DNA from 2 places in the Pantoea sp. SGAir0180 genome. Region 1 is predicted to be linked to the other one. Evidence: riboswitches for the same ligand, from Rfam matches in the RefSeq annotation. Region 1 holds a riboswitch; the other holds the start of a gene.
What was found. Region 1 has a riboswitch for fluoride ahead of C1N58_RS22440 (DHHA2 domain-containing protein). Riboswitches for the same ligand answer to the same signal wherever they lie in the genome.
Positions count from the first base shown of each region.

Region 2: it holds a riboswitch for fluoride, as region 1 does, so the genes downstream of both, crcB (fluoride efflux transporter CrcB) here and C1N58_RS22440 (DHHA2 domain-containing protein) in region 1, are expected to answer to the same signal.

Region 1 is NZ_CP028073.1:79,929-88,294, reverse strand. Features, by position in the region: partial or broken gene C1N58_RS22470 (plasmid partition protein ParG) at 174-403, shown strand; gene C1N58_RS22465 (hypothetical protein) at 484-729, shown strand; partial or broken gene umuC (translesion error-prone DNA polymerase V subunit UmuC) at 1,098-2,135, opposite strand; gene C1N58_RS22455 (YncE family protein) at 2,380-3,378, shown strand; partial or broken gene C1N58_RS22450 (TDT family transporter) at 3,531-4,685, shown strand; gene C1N58_RS22445 (hypothetical protein) at 4,592-5,068, shown strand; fluoride riboswitch at 5,325-5,393, shown strand; partial or broken gene C1N58_RS22440 (DHHA2 domain-containing protein) at 5,471-6,376, shown strand; partial or broken gene C1N58_RS22435 (universal stress protein) at 6,373-6,796, shown strand; partial or broken gene C1N58_RS22430 (hypothetical protein) at 6,904-7,606, shown strand; partial or broken gene C1N58_RS22425 (hypothetical protein) at 7,537-8,098, shown strand; partial or broken gene C1N58_RS22420 (2,3-diphosphoglycerate-dependent phosphoglycerate mutase) at 8,142-8,366, shown strand, end outside.
Region 2 is NZ_CP028071.1:3,963,006-3,971,371, forward strand. Features, by position in the region: gene C1N58_RS18550 (nucleoside hydrolase) at 1-672, opposite strand, end outside; fluoride riboswitch at 908-984, shown strand; gene crcB (fluoride efflux transporter CrcB) at 1,078-1,455, shown strand; gene C1N58_RS18560 (alpha/beta hydrolase) at 1,479-2,084, opposite strand; gene C1N58_RS18565 (GNAT family N-acetyltransferase) at 2,277-3,401, shown strand; gene C1N58_RS18570 (ABC transporter ATP-binding protein) at 3,398-5,230, opposite strand; gene C1N58_RS18575 (GNAT family N-acetyltransferase) at 5,304-5,804, shown strand; gene C1N58_RS18580 (HD-GYP domain-containing protein) at 5,964-7,130, shown strand; gene kdpF (K(+)-transporting ATPase subunit F) at 7,242-7,331, shown strand; gene kdpA (potassium-transporting ATPase subunit KdpA) at 7,331-8,366, shown strand, end outside.

The DNA of each region.
Region 1 (8,366 bases):
TATAATGCTCATAAAGACTCAGGTACTCAGGTACTCAGGTACTCAGGTACTCAGGTACTCAGGTACTCAGGTACTCAGGTACTCAGGTACTCAAGTACTCAAGTACTCAAGTACTCAAGTACTCAAGTACTCAAGTACTCAAGTTTAATTTAACGCATACCGTGGAGAGTCAAATGGCACTTGAAAAGGCTCATAGCAGTAATAAAAAAATGACGTTCGTGAGAACAGGGATCTCAAGCAGATAGTTGCACCACCTGTTGTGTCTGGAAAAGTCAAACGTGTGAACGTCAACTTCGATGAAGAAAAACACCTGAGGTTCAAAGCTGCTTGTGCAAGAAAAGGAACTTCACTAACTGATGTTATTAATCATTTGGTAGATGATTGGCTTGAAAAAAACGAATAAAAATCGTCTCTCTTTAAATCAAATGATTGCCCATACATCAGCCATAATGGGTTAGCTAAGATTCTTAAATCTGTGAGGCCATGATGAAAAGATTATTTTTTTTGATTGTGGGATTTGTTGGGTTCAGAAAGCTAACCGGCAATGACAGAAAAAGTGCAGGGGAATGGGGTTTCCTTGTCAGTATGCTGTTTATCGTTCCGCTGCTGTTATGGGAACATCCCGGCGTCATCGTTTCTGTGGTTCTGCAGTTGCTGTGGGCGGTCGTCGGGACACGCTCTGCTTTTCTGGCCAGCGAAACGTGGAAGAAAAACAGGCAGAAACCCTGAATTTTATCTTTCCCACTGGCGACAGGATTGTGTTTATTGATGAGTTATATTGAAATACGGGTCCGCCGGTACACTCCGAATGACAGTTCGCACTGAAAACCGCTCAGGGCGCTGGTTCAGGATGGCATAATGATATGACTGTGAAATCGGTAATAGAACTAATCGCTGAATTACCGTTACCTTCATTTCTGACGATGATGAATGCCTTTCCTATAATCCTGACCATCGCGGTTGCAGGCGCGCTGACCTGTTTATCGCTTTCCCCGAGCGATGAAAACTGCGGTTTGTTTTCCTGACGCTGGCAATAGCGGGAGGAGTATTATCTGTACTGAACCCGGTGTTTCTGATACCCGCAGTTGCAGTATTCATCAAATAACTTTAGCGACCGGTATATCGCTCCAGCGCGTGGTCCACGCCGGTGACAGCATGTCCCGCTTCATCTTCCACTCAGTATCAATTCCCTGACCCGCAAACCATACCCGCCCCAGACCTGACTGGTTGATGCCGTCCAGCACCTGCATCAGCTGCGCGCTGTTCGCCCGCGGCCGGTTGTCGTCAAACAGATTCAGCTGGCTGACGCCGTGGGGCGTGAAGTCATCGAGCATGACGCCGGCCTTCATGTACCGGTGGCCATCCAGCCAGATGCGGTCCAGCGCGCGCATGGCCACGCCGATAATATCGCGCGTGTCCTGAGTGGGCAGGGTGAGTTTTTCCCCGGCCGTGTTGCCGTAAAACGTCTCGCCGACCGCATGCGGCGAGGTCCGGACAAACACGCTGATATGCCGCAGTACTGACGTTCGCCCGCAGCTTCTCAGCGGCGCGCGTGGCGTACTGCAGAGTGCCTGCTGCATGGCCACTTTTGTGTAATGCGTGAGCCGAAACTGCGGCTGCAGACAATCTGCTGCTTTGCCGGCGGCATCTCCTCCAGGGGAATGCACGCCTCGCCGTTCAGCTCCCGCACCGTCCTTTCCAGCACCACCGAAAAGTTCTTCCGGATGAAGGCGGGTGCGTGCGCGCCAGCTCGAGCGCATTAGTGATGCCGAGCAGGTTCAGCTTTTTGCCGATGCGCCGGCCTACCCCCCAGATTTCCTCGACCGGCTGGCGCATGAGCAGCGCCTCGGTCCGCTTCGGGTTTCCGGGTGTCAGCGCCAGTACGCCTCTGAACTGTGGCCACTCTTTCGAGGCCACTGCGCTGATTTGGCCAGCGTTTTGGTCGGGCCGATGCCTGCGCCAATCGTCAGTCCTGTTCTGGCCAGAACGTGGGCACGCAGCCGGTGGCCAAAGTGCTCAAAGTCTTCGCAGCCATCAATGCCGGTCAGATCGAGGAACATTTCATCAATGGAATACTGCTCGACTCTGGGCGTCATTTCCTCAAGCGATGCCATGATTCGCTGCGACAGCGAATGATTTATATGGAATACAATTTAAGCAAAAAATTCAGCTGCTGTTCCTCTGAAGATGATCCCCTCAACAGGAATTATTCAGCCCTGAACTACTTCAGTATGCTTACTGACAGGGAGGAAGGTTGAGGGTGGTAAGACATAGTCGGAAAATCGATTTCCCCACCAGGATTTAATCTGCCACGCTTACTCTGAAGCCCTCAATCGGGCAATGAGTCTTATCCCTTACCCACCCAATGCAGGAAAAATGATGATAAAAAAATACAGGATCCCGGGACTGACCGCGGTGGCGCTTCTTCTTATCAGCACCCTCGCCGGTGCCGCAGAGGAACGCTGGACGTTTGACGGCGATATCCACAACAATTCCCTTGCTGTAAGTCCCGATGAGAAAACGGCGGTGGCGTCCTACAGTGAGCGCTCTGACGTGGTGGTCTACGACCTGGCTGCCGGGAAAGTCAGAAAGGTGCTGAAGGGATACGTCACGCCCCGCAATGCGCTTTTCTCCCCCGACGGGAAGGCCGTATATCTTTCAGACAGCAGCCTCGGCGTGGTCAGAAAAATCAGCACCGGGACGCTTGACGTGGAGACCACGCTGCCGCTGGGGCCCGGGGCATTCGGCACAGCTATCAGCCGTGACGGTCAGCGCCTGTATGTGAATAACGAGGCCGCCAGCACGCTCTCGGTGTATGACCTGACACACAACCGGCCCGTTGCGGTCGTGACGGGTTTTGCCCAGCCCCGTCAGGGCATAAAAATCAGCCCGGACGGCAAAACTGTCTACGTCACTAACTTTAAGGGCGATAAAATTACCCTGGTTGACGCCGCAACGGGCGACATCCGGGGTGAGATAACCGGCTTCAGCAAGCTGCGCGCCATTTCTGTCAGCGCCAACGGCCGCACGCTTTACGCGGCTAACAGCGGCAGCAACACCATCGCCGTGGTCGACACGCAGAAGCGCGTTATTACGGCAACCATTCCCGTGGGGCAGGACCCTTACGGTGCCGCCCTGACGCCGGATAACCGCTATGTTTACAGCGGCAACCTGGGCGACAACAGCCTCTCCGTTATTGATACCGCCGCCGGTAAGGTGGTCTCCACCGTTACCGGACTGGATGCGCCCCGTCAGGCTATCGTCTTCAGCAAAGACGGTGCCCGCGCGTGGGTGCTGAATAGAGACCTCAGCATTGCGGTCGTTGACCTGAAACAGAACCGCGTCACGGCCACGATTAAAAGCCCGCCGCAGGCCTGATTCAGTCCTTCCTTCACTCCGGCGGTGTGACGGTCCTTCCCGGAATGGGGGGAGTCTAACCACTTTTACTGGTTTATTTTAACTGAATAACCTGTTTTAAAGATTTAACCCGACGTGCCTATACTCTTTCTGTCTACTCAGGAGATTACGGCATGAACGATAAAATATTTACCCTGCATAACGGAGCGCGCCCGCTGAGCGCGCTGAGCAGCCCGAAAGAGGCTATACGTCAGTTCACGCCTAACTGGTTCGCCGCGACCATGGGACCGGTATCCTGTCTCTGTCTCTGGCGCAGTTCCCCTGGCCGGTTCCGGGATTACGCCTCGTCGCCGAGGGACTCTGGATGTTTAACATCTTCCTGTTCAGCGTCTTTGCCGTGATGTATCTGGCCCGCTGGGTGATGTACTTCGGTGAGGCAAAGCGCATCTTTGGCCATTCAACGGTGTCCATGTTCTTCGGCACCATCCCGATGGGCATGGCCACCATCATCAACGGGCTGCTGGCGTTTGGCCTCCCCCGGTGGGGGCTGACGTCATTCCCGTAGCGCACGCCTGTGGTGGCTGGACGTGGCGATGTCGCTGCTGTGTGGCGTGTGTATTCCCTACATGATGTTTACCCGGCAGCAGCACAGCATTGACCAGATGACCGCCGTCTGGTTACTGCCGGTCGTGGCCGCCGAGGTTGCGGCAGTCAGTGGCGGCCTGCTGGCACCGCACATTGCCGACCCCCACGCGCAGCTCGGCATCATTATTACCAGCTACGTGCTGTGGGCGTACTCGTGCCGGTGGCGCTGAGCATCCTCGCCATCCTGCTGCTGCGTATGGCGCTGCACAAGCTACCACACGAAAGCATGGCGGCCTCAAGCTGGCTGGCACTGGGGCCGATTGGTACCGGCTCGCTGGGGATGCTGGTCATCGGCGAGATGCGCCCGGGTGTTTGCCGCGGCGGGCATGCCGGAAATCGGTCATATCGCGCAGGGCGTGGGGTTCGTTGCCGGCATTCTCTTCTGGGGCTGCGGCCTGTGGTGGATGCTGCTGGCCACGCTGATAACCGTGCGATACTTCCGTGAAGGCATTCCGTTCAATCTGGGATGGTGGGGCTTTACCTTCCCGCTGGGCGTGTACACGGTCGCCACGCTGAAGCTGTCCACCCTCGTTGACCTGGCGTTCTTTAAAGGCTTCGGTGCGCTTCTTGTCGTCATGCTGGCCGCCATGTGGCTGCTGGTCGCGGTGAAGACGGTGCGCGGGGCATGGAGCGGGAAACTGTTTGTTTCCCCCTGTCTGGCAGGCCTGGACCGGAAGCCGTGAGTGAAACCTGCACGTCGCTGCTGGACCCGTTTTTACGCGAGGAACGCCTCGCGGCAGTCACCGCGCCGCACGTGGCCGCGCTGAATCGCTGGGTCAGCGGGCTGCGTCAGCACGGCGTGGAGCTGCCGTGGTTTGATCCGGCCGACGGCGGGACCGGGGCCGGACTGCTCGTCCTGCTGCAGTCGCCGGCGCGCAGCAGCCCGTCACCCGGTTTGTGTCGCGGGATAACCCGGGGCCGGCCCAGCAGAACCTGGGCGGTTTCTGGCGGAAGCCGGTATTGCGCGCCGGGACAGCGTGCTGTGGAATACGGTGCCCTGGGTCAGCGACGGGCCGCAGAAACGGCCCTCAGCGGCGGACATCCGCAGCGGCTGCGCCTGGCTTGAGGACGTGCTGGCGTATCTGCCCGCGCTGCGCGTGTGGTGCTGGCCGGTGCCGTAGCGGCTCAGGCCCGCGGACGGTCAGTCATCAGTGCCCCGGCGTCACGGTGCTGAAGATGCTCACCCCAGTCCGCTTTCACTTTGCACAAGCCGGCGGTGCCGGAAAACATCCGCCGGGTGCTCCGCGAAGCACGCGCTGCGCTGGCGGGCTGAGGGTGCCAGCAGAATAATACTGACAGGCTTTCCGTCTGGCTCTATACTCAGAGTACAGGGTGATGGCGTTCCACCTTTCCAACCGCTCCGTTCCGGAGCTGATGACGCCTGATGTGACTCTTGATTTTCAGGAGGTGCGTCAGGCCGTCCTTACTTTCCTCCCGGCCTGCGTACTTCCTTTACGGGGAGAGACCCTTGATACACGTTTTTGGCCACATCAATCCTGACAGCGACGCCATCTGCACGGCGGTCGTCACCGCTCACTGGCTGACCGGGCGCGGCATGGACGCCCGCGCATGGCGTCTCGGCGAGGCTAACCGGGAAACCCGCTTTATCTTTGACACCGCCGGTCTTACGCTGCCGCGCTGCTCGCTATTCGCTGCAGGATGAACGGGTGTGGCTGGTCGATTTCACCGAGCCGGCGCAGGGGCCTGACGACCTGCTCCGGAGCAACGTCGTGGGCATCACTGACCACCACCGGCTGGGCGGGCTGATAACGCAACTGCCGCCGGAGGTGCATATCCGCCGGTTGGCAGCAGCGCCACGCTGCTCTGGCTGCTGATGGACGCTGAAGCGCGCCGCACGCTGCCCCCGACGCTCGCCGTGCTTCTGCTGGGTGCACTCCTGAGTGACACCGTGAATCTTCGCTCGCCGACCACCACCGAAGACGATATCCGTTCGGCGACCGAACTGGGCGTGCTGTCCGGCGTAAACCGCAGAGCCTTCGCCCGTGACCTCCTCACCGCCAAAACGGACGTCAGCGGCCTCAGCGCCCAGCAGCTGCTGGGCAGGGACCTCAAGGCCTTCGTCATTGCCGGCACCGACGTGCGCATTGCCCAGATTGAGGTCAGCTCACCGACACAGGTTGCCCCCGTGATGGACGACCTGCTCGCTGCCCTGGCGTATCTGGCGGACCAGTCGGGTGCCGGGCTGACGGTGCTGATGTTGACCGACATTCGCGCCGGGTTTTCAACGCTTTACTTCGCCGGGCGGGAGAGCGTTAACGCGGCCTCCTGCTCCGTACCGGGCATGCTCAGCCGCAAAAAACAGCTTCTGCCGTGGCTTGAGTCCCGCCTTAACCAGAACGGGAGTTCATTATGACCTGCTACACCCACGCACTGATACTTGTGAACGACAAAGACGACGGCACCCTCCTGCTGAAACGGGCGGTCGCGCTGGCGCAGCCGCTCGGCATGAAAATCACCCTGGCCCACATCAGCGACGACTACCGGGAAATGAACTACGTGTCCGACAGCCTGATGGACGACGTCGTGTCGGAAGAGGTGCTGAAAGCCAAAGCGTTTATGAGCGAGCTGGCGGCCTCCGTGCCTGAGGCGGTAGACACGCGGGAGCTGGTGACCATGCGCCGCTTTGAGGACGTGGAGAAGTGCATCAATGAGCTGGGCGTGACCTCGTGCTTGCCGGGCACCGCAACCGCTTTATGGAATGCTGACGTCCCGCTCGGCGGAATACATCAACCACCTCACGGTGGATGTGCTTATTACTCACCTGAATGACTAAACCGGGAGAAACGCTATGCACTTTACACTGGATAACGTGACCGCCCGGGAAATTCTTGACTCTCGCGGCAACCCCACCGTTGAAGTTGAGGCCCGGACCCGGACGGGATGATGGCACGCGCCTCGGTGCCTTCCGGGGCCAGCACCGGGTCGCGCGAGGCCGCAGAGCGCCGCGACGGTGACGCACAACGTTTTGGCGGCAAAGGCGTGCTGGATGCCGTCAGGGCGGTTAATACGGAAATCTGCGAAGCCGTGCGCGGCCTGGACGTGCGCGAGCAGCGGCAGCTGGACAACATCATGCTGATGCTGGACGGCACGGAGAACAAGAGTCGCCTGGGTGCCAATGCCATTCTGGGCGTATCGCTGGCGGTGGCCCGGCTGGCGGCACAGGCCTCGCACGAGCCGCTGTGGCGCTACCTGGGGGGCCTGCAGGCGAATCTGCTGCCCGTGCCGTGCATGAACATCATCAACGGCGGCGTGCACGCCCGCGGTCAGGGCGCGGACTTCCAGGAGTTCATGATAGCGCCACACGGGGCACCCACGCTGCGCGAGGCCGTGCGTCAGGGCAGCGAGGTCTACCAGGCGCTGCGCCAGATCCTGCTGGACAAAAAAACTCTCAGCGGCAGTGGGCGACGAAGGCGGTTTTGCGCCCGCCGTGTCGTCGAACCGTGACCCGCTGGCGTTTATCGTACAGGCGATTGAGAAGGCGGGATACAGGCCGGAGAGGACATCAGCATCTGCATGGACCCTGCCTCAAGTGAGTTTTTCGCTGACGGTCAGTATCATCTGCGCACCGAGGGCAGCGCGCTGAGCGCGGCGGAAATGACGGCATACTACGGCGAGCTGATGGACCAGTTTCCGGTCATCCTGCTGGAAGACGGCCTGGCCGAGGACGACTGGGCGGCTGGAAGCATCTGCACCAGCAGCTTGCGGGCAGGGCCGAGCTGGTTGGTGACGACCTGTTTGTAACCAACGTGAAGTACATCCAGCGCGGCATTGACGAAAACCTCGCCAGCGCCGCGCTGATCAAGCTCAATCAGATAGGCTCGCTCAGCGAAACGCTGGACGCCGTGGCTCTCTGCCAGCGGCACGGCTGGGGTGCGTTCATGTCTCACCGCAGCGGGAAACCACGGACACGTTCCTTGCCGATCTGACGGTGGCCCTGCGCGCGGGACACCTGAAAACCGGCGCGCCGTGCCGCGGCGAACGCGTGGAAAAGTACAACCAGCTGATGCGCATTGAGCAGGCGCTGGGTGAGGACGCGCACTACGCGGGGCTTCATGCGTTTGTGCGCCGCACGTAACACATCCGCCGGACGGTCCCCGTCCGGCAAAGAAGGAATGCCTGTGGCCCCTGCAACGCTGATCCTCCTGCGGCACGGCGAAAGCCAGTGGAACCGGGAAAACCGTTTTACCGGCTGGACGGACGTGCCGCTGACGGTCAGGGGGCGGCAGGAGGCCGACCGGCCGGTGACGCGCTGCGGGCAGCGGGCCTTATGCCCGACCGTGTCTTCACCTCGGTGATGACACGCTGCGTTCACACGGTCTGGCGGGTGCTGGACCGTCTTGACC
Region 2 (8,366 bases), on a different contig from region 1:
TCCTTCCTTCTCAAGACTGTACGCCAGATAAGGGCGGCAGATCGCCCGCAGGATCGGCTGTTGCAGTTGATCCACCTCATCGCTATTGATCAACACTTTATGGGTAACATCCAGCGGGATCAGCATAACCGGCAAGGCCGAGGACAGGACCTGATCCGCAGCATGAGGATCTTTCCAGATATTAAATTCACTGAACGGTGTCACATTCCCGCTGTGGCCATCGGTACCAAAGGCGCCGCCCATGATGACCAGTTCTTTGACCAGCGGGATAATATCCGGTGCCTGATTGATGGCGCTGGCGATATTGGTAAGGGGACCGATTGCCACCAGTGTAATGACGCCGGGATTAGCACGAACGCTGTCGATAATAAACTGCACGGCACCGGGCGCGTCGTCGCTAAACGGATTATCAAACGCATCCCCTAAACCGTCTTCACCATGCAGCCTGGCAGGTGCGCTCGGTTCCCGTGCCAGCGGACGGGCGCAGCCGCGGTACACCGGCACGTCAATCGCCATTTTCTGGCAAAAGAGCCGCGCATTTTTCACCGCCTGGCCCACGGCAACGTTGCCGAATACCGTGGTAATGCCCAGCAGATGTTGCGTCCGCGCGGCATAGGCCAGCGCAAAGGCATCATCCACGCCGATATCAGTATCAAAAATGACAGTGCGCACAGGATTCTCCAGAAAGCGTGAGCGCCTCACCCGGGGCGACAATCATTGTGCGGGCGCGGCAAGCGTAAAAGCCGTCATTTATTTAAGCGGAAAACGGAAAAAGGGGAAACCTGAATTCTCCCCCCTTTTAAGGCTACCCGCGTCGGGTTTTTAACGCTGCATGTCAGCCGCACATCACGGGCGCGCGCGTTCACATGGTCTGAGTTGCCAGTCAGAAAAAGGCATCGTATGATTGCCTGCGCAAGGTGATGGCGTTCCACCTTCCCCAACCGCCAGCAGGTTTCCCCTGCGGCTGATGACGCCTGACACTATCCTTTATCCTTTCGTGGGAGCGGGAGCGTCAGGTGCCGGTATTTGCTGACCCTCCACCGTCTTCTGCACAATGCCTGTTAACGGGAGTATAAGATGTTAAAACCGCTATTCGCTGTGATCGTGGGCGGCAGCGTAGGTTGTGTACTGCGTTGGTGGTTCGGTATGCGTTTCAATGCGTTTTTCCCCAATCTTCCACCGGGTACGTTGCTGGTGAATCTGATTGGCGGCTTTGTGATCGGGGGGGCCATGGCCTGGTTTATTAAAAATCCCCAGCTCGATCCCGCCTGGCGGTTACTGATCATTACAGGCTTATGTGGCGGGCTCACCACGTTTTCCACGTTTACCGCAGAATTAATGACCCTGTTGCAGTCCGGAAAATATCTCTGGGCGATGAGCAGCGCGCTGGTGCATGTCATTGGCTCGTTGCTGATGAGTTTTGCCGGTTTCGCGCTGATTAACCTGTTGGGTTAACGCCGCCGCGAAACCGGATGCCATCAGTCCTGCAGACACTGAGCGATGAAGCTGGCGGCGTGCAGGGCGCCCTCGGCTGAAATCGTGTGGCCAGTCTGTGGCTCAATCAATGCCTCGACCGGAACCGCCGCAGCTTTCAGGCGGGCCGCGGCTGACTCGCTTTCGCTGACGGGGATCACCGCATCAGCCCGGCCATGGATCAGCAGGGCTGGCGTATGCGCGAGTGGTGTCAGTGGGCCGTCAAAGGCCAGTCGGCCGGAAAATGCCACCACGCCCGCCAGGGGATAACGGCCAGAGGCCAGTAGATCTAGCGCCATGATCGAGCCCTGAGAAAAGCCCACCAGGATGACCTTCTCCCAGCATTCTGCCATATCATGCTGCGCCATCAGGTCACGCAGAACGCGGTCAAACGCCTCACGAGCTTCGCGAACCCGCCCTGAACGGTTTTCCGGCGTAATGCCCGCCAGACTGAACCACTGATAGCCCATGCCCTGTTCAAAAGCATAAGGCGCATCCGGTGAGGCAAAGACCACATCGGGTAACAAGGTTGCCCAATAGTCGCCGACAGGTGCCAGATCGTCGCCGTTACTGCCTACGCCGTGCAGAAAAATCACCAGTGCTTTTGCCATGCCGGTTCCTGTAAAAGTTGTGTTGTCTGACAGGTATTTGAACAGTTACACCGGTTAACGTCAAAATCAAACTGACCGCCGGGAAGGCCGCCTGTCGTACAGGGGAAGGCAAACATTACGTGCCGTCTCCCTTTCCCTGTAACGTAAAACCTGCTTGACTGAAACGTCACCGCTTGCCGTCTGGAGTTATGCATGTCGTTGTTTACCCTGAGCACGTTATCCGACATTCCCGCCGCTGAATGGGATGCGCTGCTGCCTGATGATCAGCCTTTTTTGCGCCATGCCTTTTTGCTGAGCCTTGAAGACAGCGGCAGCGTCAGGCCGGAACGGGGCTGGCAGCCAGCCCATCTGGTCTGGCGTGAGCAGGGTGAACTCTGCGCCGCGCTACCCGGCTACCAAAAAAGCCATTCACAGGGTGAATACGTGTTCGATCACGCCTGGGCCGATGCCTGTCAGCGAGCCGGTATCGCTTACTATCCGAAATGGCTCGGTGCCATTCCCTTCAGCCCGGTAACGGGCGCGCGCGTGCTGGGCAAATCCGATGCCGCTATCCGTCTGCTGTCGAGGCTGCCAGACTGGCTGGAGCGCCAGACGTTGAGTGGCGCGCATATCAATTTCACCGACTCTCACGCTAACGCGCTGCTGGCGGAACAACCCGACTGGCTGGCGCGGCTGGGCTGCCAGTATCACTGGCACAATCGCGGCTATCGCGACTTCCAGGACTTTCTGGATACGTTGATGTCACGCAAGCGCAAACAGCTGCGCAAGGAACGGGAGCAGGTCGCCCTGAACGGCTTTGAATTTGACTGGTATCGCGGCGATCAACTGCGTGAAGATCAATGGGATTTTGTGTACACCTGCTATGCTAACACGTACTCGGTGCGTGGTCAGCGTCCTTATCTGACGCGTGCCTTTTTTAGCTTACTGGCCGCGCGTCTGCCGGAAAACATTCGCGTCGTCATTGCCCGTTTGCAGCAGCAGCCCGCAGCGATGGCTTTTTACCTTAAAGACGGGGAAAGCCTGTATGGCCGCTACTGGGGCTGCCTGGCGGAATTTAACCAGCTTCACTTCGAAACCTGTTTTTATCAGGGGATGGATTTCGCCATCGCCGAAGGCCTGCAACGCTTCGATGCGGGCGCGCAGGGCGAACACAAGCTGGTGCGTGGTTTCGAACCGCAGATTACCCACTCCTGGCACTACCTGTGTCACCCCGGCCTGCGCGCCGCCGTTGACGATTTTTTGCAGCAGGAGCGGCAGGGCGTTCACCTGTGGGCCGAGGAAGCCCGGGACGCCTTGCCCTACCGACGCGGCGACTAGTCCGCCCCGACAAACCCGCCGGTCTGGTGTTGCCAGAGCCGGGCATACAGGCCATTTTGTGCCAGCAGTTCCTGGTGGCTACCGATTTCGACAATCTGGCCGTGTTCCAGCACCACCAGCCGGTCCATTTTTGCAATCGTGGACAGACGGTGAGCGATGGCAATCACCGTTTTCCCCTGCATCAACGACTCCAGGCTTTCCTGAATCGCCGCTTCCACCTCTGAATCAAGGGCGGAAGTGGCTTCATCCATGATCAGAACCGGCGCGTTTTTCAGCAACACGCGCGCAATGGCTATACGCTGACGCTGCCCGCCAGACAGTTTTACGCCGCGCTCACCGACATGCGCATCCAGCCCTGTCCGGCCCTGGGAATCCGACAGCAGCGGGATAAATTCGTCGGCGCGGGCGCGACGGATAGCCAGTTGCAGTTCTTCCTCGCTGGCATGGGGCCGGCCATAGAGCAGATTTTCGCGGATAGAGCGGTGCAGCAGCGAGGTATCCTGGGTGATCATGCCAATCTGGCTGCGCAGGCTTTCCTGCGTCACCTCGGCAATACACTGACCGTCAATCAGGATGCGCCCGCCGTTCAGGTCGTAAAGACGCAACAGCAGATTGACCAGCGTTGATTTTCCGGCACCGGAAGGTCCAATCAGGCCAATCTTTTCTCCCGGTTTAATGGTCAGGTTCAGGCCATTAATCACCTGCCGCTCGCCACCATAGTTAAAACGGATGTTGTCGAAGCGAATCTCCCCCTGCGTCACCCTGAGCTGTTTTGCCTGGGGCGCATCCTGCACGCTAAGCGGTTGGGAAATGGTGTTCAGTCCGTCCTGCACCATGCCGATATTTTCAAAAATGCCGTTCACCACCCACATCACCCAACCGGACATATTAACAAGACGGATAACCAGGCCGGTCGCCAGGGCAATGGCACCGACGCTAATCAGCGATGCGCTCCACAGCCACAGCGCCAGGCCGGACGTGGCAACAATCAGAACGCCGTTGAGCGTCGACAGCGTCAAATCCATGCTGGTTACCATGCGGTTAGCCTGCTGCGTTTTGTCTGTCTGCTCCTGAATCGCCTCACGTGCGTACTGCCGCTCCAGGTCGCTATGGGCGAACAGCTTGATGGTAGCTATATTGGTGTAACCATCCACAATCGTGCCCATGAGTTTCGAGCGCGCTTCTGAGGACACCACGGAACGGGCCTTTACGCGCGGCACAAAATAGCGCAGCGCCGCGCTGTAAAGCACAATCCAGATAATGAGCGGAATCATCAAACGCCAGTCCGCTTCGGCGAACAGCACCAGCGCCGTCGCGGCGTAGATCAGCACATGCCAGATGGCATCGACCAACTGCACCGCAGAATCGCGGAGCGAGTTACCGGTTTGCAAAATGCGTTGCGCAATCCGGCCCGCAAAATCGTTCTGGAAAAAATTCATGCTCTGACGCAGAACGTAGTTGTGGTGCTGCCAGCGAATCATGCTGGTCATGCCGGGATTAATGCTCTGGTGAACCAGCATATCGTGCAGCGCAATAAACACCGGCCGCAGTATCAGGGCGACGCAGCCCATCCAGAGTAAGGTTGGCCAGTTATCGTGGAACAGCGTAGCCGGGGTGGAATGGTTAACCAGATCAATGATGCGGCTCAGATAACTGAACAGCGCCACCTCAATGAGCGCGCCCACCAGCCCCACCACCAGCAGTGCTGCGAAGCTCGGCCACACCTGGCGCAGGTAGTAAAAATAAAAAGGCCAGACCCGTGAGGGCGGCATATCGGTGGGGGCATCCTGAAAAATATTGATAAAACGTTCGAAACGACGATACAACATACAGTTACTCTTTCCGTTCGATAAGAATTACAGCTTAGTGCATGTGTACGTCCGATTAAAAAAAGGATTCTCTATGGATATCACTCTGCGCGGCCGTGAACCACATGATGCAGCGGCTTACCAACGTCTTTACGGCCATCCGGCGGTTTTCCCCTGGACGCTGCAATTGCCGTTTCCCAGCGTCGCCACCTGGGAAAAGAAATTCGCAAAAATGGATGCCGAGGGCTTCATCAATTTTGTTGCCGAAGTAGACGGCGAAATGGTTGGTGAGCTGACCTTGTTTACAAATCATAATCCGCGTACGCGTCACTGCATCAGCTTCGGCATCGGTGTCAATCCGGCGTTCTCAGGGCGCGGCATTGGCGAGCTGTTGATCCGCACGGCAATGGATTATGCACGTAACTGGCTGGGCATCACCCGCATGGAGCTTGAGGTGTTTCATGACAATCATCGGGCGCTGGCGCTGTATGAAAGGCTGGGTTTTGAGCGCGAAGGGGTGCGTCGTCAGGCATCCTTACGTGAAGGTAAACTTCATGATGTGGTGATGATGGCCAAACTGCTCAACGTGGCGTAACGACCGCGCATTGCCCGTTTTTGCGCGCGGCGTTAAGGTCAAAAGTCGCGCAACATGTTTAAACGTTGTTCTGTGCCACAGTTCGCACAAAATGCCCTGCATAAAACCCATCGCCTGCCGATATGACGGTATCACCCACTGATGCTCTGGAGGGCGATTGTGATAAAACTAATAACGATCGACGAACTGAAAACGGGCATGTTCGTCCACAAACTTGAGGTCTGGTGGTTTAAAGACAAACGTATTCGTAATCAGATGCTGATCACCGATCCGCAGCAGGTTGCGATGTTCCGGCGTGAAGGTATTCAGCGGTTATGGATTGATGAAGAGAAATCGATTTCATCACCACCTCCTGAGCCAGTCCATACCGCACCCTGCCAGCAGGCTCCCTTTACGCAGGAACGTGAACAGGCACAGCAGCTATTTGAACAAGGCAAAATCAAGGTCCTGGCGCTGTTTAACGAAGCGCGAATGGGTTGCGGCCTCGATCTGAGCAGTATGATTGATATTGTGGATAAAATAGCCGGTTCGATTGAGCGCGAGCCCAGCGCACTTCTGCGCGTGGCACAACTGAAAGATCACGATAATTACACCTACCTGCACTCCATGGCGGTCTGCGGCTTGATGATCGCCCTGGGTAAAAAGCTCGGCCTGGATGCGCATCAACTTCAGCGCGTTGGCATGGGAGGGTTGTTACATGACATTGGCAAAGCGGCCGTACCGCTCAGTATCCTGAATAAACCGGATAAGCTGAGCGACGACGAGTTTGCCATCATGTGCGAGCATCCGATAGCGGGTGCACAGATGCTGATGGAAGCGAACGCAGGGGATGACCTGGTCGATATTGCCCTGCATCATCATGAAAAATATGACGGCAGCGGTTATCCCTACCGTCATAAAGGCCATGAGATTAGCGTCTATTCCCGTATGGCCACCATTTGTGATGTGTACGATGCCCTGACCTCAACGCGTCCTTACCGCGAGGGCTGGACACCCGCACAGGCTTTACAGTCGATGCTGGCCTGGCGCGGGCATTTTGACACAACGCTGCTGCATGCGTTCGTTACGACAATCGGTCTGTATCCGGTGGGGTCGCTGGTGCGGCTGGCATCGGGACGTATTGCACTGGTGGTCAAGGCGGGCGAACAATCGCTTCAGAAGCCGCGCGTACATGTTTTCTGGTCGTTGCACGCTAAGCGCCCCGTCAGACCAGAAGTGGTCGATCTGGGGGACAGTTTTTGCACGGACAGCATTGTCTGCTCGGAGAGTCTCGCGGCCTGGCCAACGATCGACCTCAACCGGGTCTGGTTGCTGGACGTTGCCTGAGCCAACGTCGCCATTTTTATACCTTTTTTACAGCGTGCCAGTGCTTTTTAACCCTTTCTTTATGTGACTCAGCGCAAGCTATTCAGCAAATCCAAACCTCTGGAGGTTGCTGTGAGTGCAGGCGTGATAACCGGCATTGTGCTGGTCGTGTTGTTGCTGGGCTATTTAGTGTATGCCCTGTTGAATGCGGAGGCCTTCTGATGGCGGCCAATGCATTTTTACTGATCGCGGTGTATCTGCTGGTGCTGATGGTGTTGGCACAGCCGCTGGGACGTGGTCTGGCAGCGCTGGTGGCGGACAAACCCCTTTTTACCCGTGCCGAAGCGCTGTTTTGGCGCGTCGCCGGGGTACAGCAAGGCGATATGCGCTGGCCGCAATACCTGCTGGCCATTGTGCTGTTCAACCTGTTCGGCCTGATCCTCCTGCTGGCTATACTGCTGCTTCAGGACAAGCTCCCGCTCAATCCACAACATTTTCCGGCCTTGAGCTGGGATCTGGCGCTTAACACCGCGATTAGCTTCGTCACTAACACCAACTGGCAAGCTTATTCAGGCGAGAGCACCCTGAGCTATTTCAGCCAGATGGTGGGCCTGACCGTGCAGAACTTTTTCTCTGCCGCGACCGGTATCGCTGTCGCCTTTGCCCTGATTCGGGGCTTTGCGAATCGCTCGATTGCAACCCTGGGTAACGCCTGGCGCGATCTGACGCGCGTGACGCTTTACGTGTTATTGCCCGTCAGTCTGCTGATGGCGCTGTTTTTTGTCAGCCAGGGCAGCATTCAGAACGTCCTGCCTTATCAGACGATTACCGGCCTGGATGGGGCGCAGCAAACGCTGGCAATGGGCCCGGTGGCCTCGCAGGAAGCCATCAAAATGCTGGGCACCAACGGCGGCGGCTTTTTTAACGCGAACTCTGCTCACCCGTTTGAAAACCCCACCGCGCTGACCAACTTCGTGCAGATGCTCAGTATCTTCCTGATACCGGCCGCGCTGTGCTTTGCCTTTGGCGAATGTGTGAAAGACCGTCGTCAGGGCAACATGCTGCTGTGGTCAATGACGCTGATGTTTGTTGTGGCGGCGGCCTTCGTGATGTGGGCGGAAGTGAACGGGAATCCGCACTTCCTGACGCTGGGCGCGGACAGCGCCATCAATATGGAAGGAAAAGAAACGCGCTTTGGCATTCTCAATTCCAGCCTGTTTGCGGTTATCACGACCGCCGCGTCCTGTGGTGCGGTGA